DNA from 2 places in the Loigolactobacillus backii genome. Region 1 is predicted to be linked to the other one. Evidence: riboswitches for the same ligand, from Rfam matches in the RefSeq annotation. Region 1 holds a riboswitch; the other holds the start of a gene.
The links. Region 1 has a riboswitch for FMN ahead of AYR53_RS13750 (ECF transporter S component). Riboswitches for the same ligand answer to the same signal wherever they lie in the genome.
Positions count from the first base shown of each region.

Region 2: linked by a shared signal. The riboswitch ahead of ribD (bifunctional diaminohydroxyphosphoribosylaminopyrimidine deaminase/5-amino-6-(5-phosphoribosylamino)uracil reductase RibD) and the one ahead of AYR53_RS13750 (ECF transporter S component) in region 1 are both predicted to bind FMN.

Region 1 covers NZ_CP014873.1:573,188-576,605, forward strand. Annotated here, with positions in the region: gene AYR53_RS02425 (oligosaccharide flippase family protein) at 1-1,116, shown strand, start outside; FMN riboswitch at 1,210-1,335, shown strand; partial or broken gene AYR53_RS13750 (ECF transporter S component) at 1,478-1,732, shown strand; gene AYR53_RS02430 (IS1380 family transposase) at 2,004-3,314, opposite strand.
Region 2 covers NZ_CP014873.1:689,253-692,670, forward strand. Annotated here, with positions in the region: gene AYR53_RS02895 (riboflavin synthase) at 33-653, opposite strand; gene ribD (bifunctional diaminohydroxyphosphoribosylaminopyrimidine deaminase/5-amino-6-(5-phosphoribosylamino)uracil reductase RibD) at 654-1,721, opposite strand; FMN riboswitch at 1,925-2,060, opposite strand; gene AYR53_RS02905 (GtrA family protein) at 2,233-2,712, shown strand; gene AYR53_RS02910 (aldo/keto reductase) at 3,067-3,418, opposite strand, start outside.

The DNA.
Region 1 (3,418 bases):
CATCACTACCGGCTCTTCTTTTTGATGCAGTCATTAAGTTTAATCGCCGGTGCTATTGATATCTCTTGGTATTTTATGGGCCTAGAAGATTTTAAAAAAACGACTTTGCGTAACTCGGTCGTTCGTATAATTACGATTATTATGATTTTTACTTTTATCCATCAACCTAGTGATCTATGGTTATACATTATGATTTTATCCGCCAGTTCTTTAGTTGGTAACGCAATGCTTTGGCCCTACCTACCAAAATTAGTAAAGAAAGTGCCGTTTTCTTCTTTGCATATTTGGCGTCACGTTGGACCTTCATTCATTCTGTTTATTCCGACCATTTCAATGCAACTTTATATTATGGTTAATAAAACTATGTTAAAGGCCATGGTTTCCGTTCAGGCTGCTGGTTATATGGATTATTCTGACAAGTTTATTAATATGGCAATGGTTGCCGTTACCTCACTAAGTGTCGTTTTGTTACCGCATATTGCTAATCTTTTTGCAAATAATAAGCTTGAGGCCGTGCACCGTAGTCTATACCGTTCTTTTCAATTTGTGACGGCGCTGGCGATTCCTTTAATGTTTGGTATGTCGGCCATTGCACCTAAATTCATTGTTTGGTTCTTATCACCAAAATTTACGACTACCGGTATCCTGTTGATTATTCAGACACCAATAATTCTGCTGATAGCCTGGAACAACACAATTGGTCGGCAGTACTTGCTGCCAGTTAAGCGTGTTCGTGACTATACCTTATCAGTTTCAATTGGCGCTGGTGTTAACATTATTGCGAATTACATTTGTATTAAACTTTTTAGTGTTTATGGTGCCGCCGTTGCAACGGTAATTACCGAAATTTTTGTGACTGGCTACCAGATAATTGTTGTTCGAAAGAATTTAGACCTTAAACAAATGTTCCATGACTTGTGGAAATTTTTTGTTGCCGGTGGAATTATGGGTATTATTGTTTGGCAAGTTGCGAGCCACCTACCGAGCCATTTGATTTGGTTCCTTATCGAAATTGCCCTTGGCGCACTTATTTATGTGGTCGTTGCCTTACTGCTCAAAACCGATATTTTCTTAGAGGCTCTAGGCTACCTTAAACACAAGCCAAAGAAAAATTAAATTAATACGTGAATATCCAAATAATTTTAAAGCATACTGGTTGCGTTTACAAAAATATGTGTTACAATTACCATTGTAAATTGAATATTAGTTATGTGTCTTCAGAGGCAGGGTGTAATTCCCGACCGGTGGTTATAGTCCACGACCCATTAGTTATTAATGGCTGAAGCGGTGAAACCCCGCTACCGATAGTTAAAGTCTAGATAAAAGAAGATTGGGCTTATTTATTTGTGACTATAAAATAAAGCGCACACTATTCTTGTCTCTGTTTGACATGGGTGGTGTGTTTTTTAGTGTTTAAAAAGGAGAGGTTTTCAATATGGAAAGAACAAACGTCCGTAAGCTTGTTATGATCGCAATGATGTCGGCTATCTCATATTTACTACTTTTAATTGCTTTTCCAATTTTACCAGCTTTTTCGTATTTAAAAGTAGATTTTAGTAACTTACCAGTCTTCATCACAATGTTCTTATATGGCCCTGCTGCTGGGATTGCAACGGCCTTCATCAGTGGTGTATTAGATTTTCTAACCCATGGTGGCGTTCCTTACTTAATTGGTGATGTTGCTTACTTTTTTGCCACCTTGTGTTTCACTTTACCCGTTTATTATTTCTTCAAACGAGGTCAAAAGCACAACACCCTAGCTAGACCAAGCACCGGCAATATGTTGGCTGGTTTTACTTCTCCCGAATTATTCATACGAGGTTTAATATCGGCATACCGCACAATTTTGGACCAATTCTCGTGCTGCTATGGCGTAGTCAAACCAAGATGTACTGTTTTTGCTAAAGGCTACCAAATTATGGGGCTGGATAAATTTTTGATCCTCAATTTTGAGCATACTTGCCCCTTGGCCGAACCGACTTTTTTTGATTTTTTGCACCAGTTTAGCCCCACTGTAGCGCTTGGATTCGAGCTAACAGTTGATAAAACAAATCCTGATAGACGTGGTGGCGGCTTAATTTTAGATAAAGTTGCCGGCCGCTGGTCACCAGCTTACCCGCTACTTTAAACAGCCATAAGCGCAAGGTTGTAACCTGTAATCGCTGATGTTGTACAGGCAACAATTGGCGCATCAAGCTGACTAAATTATAAGCGAGGACACTGAGCATCATGCGGGCATAATTTGGTATAAATTGCGAGCTAGTCATTTTATCCAGGTAAAAGCCAGCCTTGGCTTCCTTGATATAGTTTTCCATTTGACCCCGTTGGTGATAGGCGTGAAATGCATCTTCGGCGACAAAACTCGTTAAATTGGACACGAGGTATTCATGTTGAAATAACAATTCACCAGCTGGTCGAGTTGATTTAATATAGATCTGGCGCGGCTTAGACCATGATCGGGCTTGATAAGACGCGCGATAATAATGGACCTCGGTCTCAGTCCAATTCTGCTCATCACTGATCTGAACAAAACGTTCAGCCAGTTGGTTCAGCCGCCGATTGGCTTTCAGGCGGATCAAGTAAAAAGTGTCGTTGGCTTCACAAGTTTCGTATAATTCTGGAGTCGCAAAGCCACTATCCCCGCGGACCAAGATATCAGCGTTCGGTTTGACTTGATGATAGTGCTGTAGTAGTGGTGTGATAAAGGGGGCAATATCCGTACTGGTATAAACATTACCTGGGCGCAATTGAGCCTTTAAACAGTGGCCCGTTTGCCCGTCAAAAGCGACCAGCGGATGGTAACCCGTGGTACCGTAATGCGCATTAAAGGCCGTTTTTTCCTGATGACCATGAGTATCGGCGTGAGTCGAGTCAATATCGAGGATCAGCTGTTGTTGCTTGGCGCCAGTCCACGCTTGGTCAAGCAATGCTTGATTCAACGTTTGTAATGAGGTGATGGTCTGCTCGTCACAGCGTTGCCAAAAACGGGATAATGACGGTTGTGAGGCCAATTGCGGTTGTGCCAATAGTAATTTAAATGTGGGGTCATTGCGCAAACTGGTGGCAGCTAGATCGGCCGGGTAACCGGCGATCAACTGCAGCACGACCTGTTCTAGTAGACTAACGTTGCTGTAACGAGCGTAATGGCGCTGGTCATCAAAATGGACTAATTGATACGCTAAGGTCGTGAAATTGAGTTGCGCCATTAATTCTTTGACCAACACTAGCCCAGCATCAGTGGAAAGTTCACCACCAGTGTGCGAAATATGTAATTTAGGATTGAAATTAACTCGTTTTCCCGGTAAAGTTGCCATGAGAAGGACCTCTTTCTTTGGGTGGATAGCTGACTTGTGGTGAATCAACTATACCAAATCGGAGGTTCTTTTTCTGCACTAAAAAGGTGAAAAATAAAAAACAC
Region 2 (3,418 bases), 120 kb from region 1:
GTTCATTTTGGATTAAGTGCAATTGACTATTTCTACAGTGTGCCTACCAGATGCCCTTTTGCAGTACTTTTTAAGTGCTGCATCACATATTTTCCTAAAATATCCGTTTCAAGATTAACCAGATTACCTACTTTTTTAGCCGCTAATGTTGCCTCTTGCTGCGAATGTGGGATCAAACCTATTTTAAAAGTTTGCCTATTGGCCTCAACAATAGTTAGACTAATGCCATCAATGGCGATTGATCCCTTCGTCACGATTTGTTGAATCAACGCGGCCGGTGTTTTAAAAGTGACCACGATCGCGGATTGATCTTGCTGGCGTTGCACAATAGTAGTTGTTTGATCTACGTGTCCTAAGACGATGTGCCCTTCAAAACGCCCGTTAACTGGTAGTGCTCGCTCCAAATTAACTTGATCATTAATAATCAATTTGGCTAAATTAGTGACGCGAAAGGTCTCTGGCATTACATCAGCAACAAATCGTTGTCCTTGCCGACTTACGATTGTCAAACAGACACCGTTAACCGCAATACTGGCTCCAATTTGTGTGGTCGCTAAATCTAAATTAGTAACTGTAATTCCTAATTTGATTGTCTCCCGTTGCCTTCTAACCTGATAAATTCGACCAATATCTTCAATAATTCCGGTAAACATTCACGCCATCTCCCCGGTAATTTTTATTGCGTTACCAATTTTCTTAACGGATCTAATTTCAAGTGTCGTTAATTCTGTACTCTGCCGTCGTGATTGAAACGCGGCCAAACTAGTACCGCCAGCTAATTGATTGGTTTGATAAACAATTAAGCGCTGCCAATTATTGGCAAGTAAAAAAGCATCATGAAGCTGGGGACCACCCTCAACCAAAACAGATTGAATTCCGGCCTGGGCCAATTCTTGAATAACTAGTTTAATTGTCCATTTAGGCCTATAAAAGACCTTGACGGCTGTATCGGCTAATTTTGCCGTACTTTTTTGATTTTCAGTAAAGAGCCAAGTTGGTGCCGCATCATCAGTAACTTGCTGCACTGGTGTTACCCGGCCCCGGCGATCAAGTACAACTCGAACTGGTGGGTATTTAAGCTGGTGGCGCACAGTTAATTTAGGGTCATCTGCTAAAACAGTTCCACTGCCAACGAGAATAGCCTGATAATCTCCGCGCAATTTTTGAACATCCTGATTGGCAACTTCATCAGTTAAATAAGTACGCTGCTCACCATCTAAACTGACACGACCATCCAAGGTTTGTGCCACTTTCAACGTGATAAACGGCCTTTGTTGCCGGTAAAAGAAATTATAAAATTGATTAAGTTGTTCGGCCGCGGCCTGTTCTAAACCAAGATGAATCTCAACACCATGTTCCCGTAAATAACTAATTCCCTTATCACCGACTAAAGGATTTGGATCTTTCTGGGCAATATAGACCCTCTTTACTCCCCAAGCAACAAGTTGCCGACAGCAAGGTGGCGTTTTACCAAAATGTGAACATGGCTCTAACGTGACGTACAGGGTTGAATTATTAACTTCTTCGGGGGATTGAACATTGTGAAACGCGTTAACTTCAGCGTGTTCATAACCAAAACCAAGGTGGTGCCCAACACCAATAATCTTGTTATTTTTAACAAAAACGGCGCCTACCATTGGATTGGTGTAGGTAAGATAACGTCCTTTTAGCGCCTCGTGAAGCGCCAGACGCATGTAACTAGTTGAATTGATTCCGATCACCTTCTCTTTTCTGCATAAAAAAATGCCCCACAAAAATGTGGGGCACACCTAAAATACGTTAAGGAGCTTCAGCCATAACAACCAAAGTCTAAAAAAGTGTGATAATAACAAATAATTCTAGTAGTCAAAACTTATAACTACAAAATCTAACTATTCATTACTAAACGGAAGCTAGCTAAATAAAACGCCAAGCAGCCGTAAACTTTTTTCTTCTCCCATCCAGACTTTAACTGTCGGTTGCAGATTCACACTGCATCCACCGCAAACGCGGGTCACGGACTTAAACGTAAAAACGTTATCACCGTCGGTCGGGAATTTCACCCTGCCCCGAAGAAATCTATTCAACTTGCCTACAGTATGCAAAGGTATTTGCCAAATGTCAAGTCTATTATTTTTTGTATAAAGATTCATTTAACTAATCATGATAGATTTTACTAAAATTACTTTTCATCAGGTTCACAAACTGCTATTGTTTATTAAGTCTAAAATTCTTCCAACAGGAGCCCAAAAGATGCTTAAAAAGTTACTTTATCGTTACCATAATTTCTTTAGCTATATGGTTTTTGGCTTCCTTGCTTCAATCATCAATATTCTAGCTTACTGGCTCTTCCGCCATTTTTTTCTAATTCAATACCTGCTGGCAAATGCATTAGCGTGGTTAATTGCCACTTTATTTGGCTTCTTTACAAATAAATCGCTCGTTTTTCGTTCAAAATACACTAGCTGGCGGGCGTTACAGCGTGAATTAGTTTCCTTTTTATCACTTCGGATATTTTCACTGGGTATTGATTCGCTGATTATGTTTAGTGGCATTAGTTTACTGAAACTGGCCAGTATGCCAACAAAAATTGCTGACCAACTTATTGTTGGCATTGTAAATTACCTTTTTAGTCGCTGGGTCTTTGAAGCGAGTAATCACACCAAATTACACCACCACCATTTAAAAAAATGGCTACGGCAAATCATTTTCCATCAACGCAAAAAAGAATAAAATTTTCTCCACGTTTCTTTGTAAAAGCTGAACGGTAATTATAACTGAATACTTTAAACGGACACAAAAACCCATAAAGATCTTCAATGCTAGTACTTTACAAAAACATTGAAAAACGACCTTTATGGGTAAATTTGTTTTGGCAATTAATGACCAGGAATGCACGGAGATAGGGTTAAAGTAGCTCATTCAGAAACGATTAAATCAAGATTTGGTAATTTTAACCAGCTTCCACTTTATAACTGAAAATATATAATTGAGGCTAGGACAAAAGTCCTGGCCACTTATTGTTTCCAAACATTACTTTAGAACGTGTGCCAAAAGTTTGGATTAACGTGCCAAAACGGTCTCATCTTATGGTAAATCATTGCCTGCAGCAAAATAAACGTCATACCATTCTTGTTTCGTTAAATCAACATCGGCGCCTGCCAAGGACTCAGTAATGTGTTGTGGATTCATTGAACCTAAAATAACTTGAATTTGAGCCGGGTGCCGTAAAATCCACGCAGTTGCAATGGCATTTTTGGTTACATTATATTTGCCCGCAATTTCTTGTAATTTAGCGTTCAGTTCCGGAAATTTAGGATTATTAATGAAAACACCAGCAAACATTCCGTATTGATAAGGTGACCATGCCTGAACGGTCATGTCGTGTAAGCGTGAATACTCTAAAACACCACCATCATGGTTGATACTTCGTGGATCA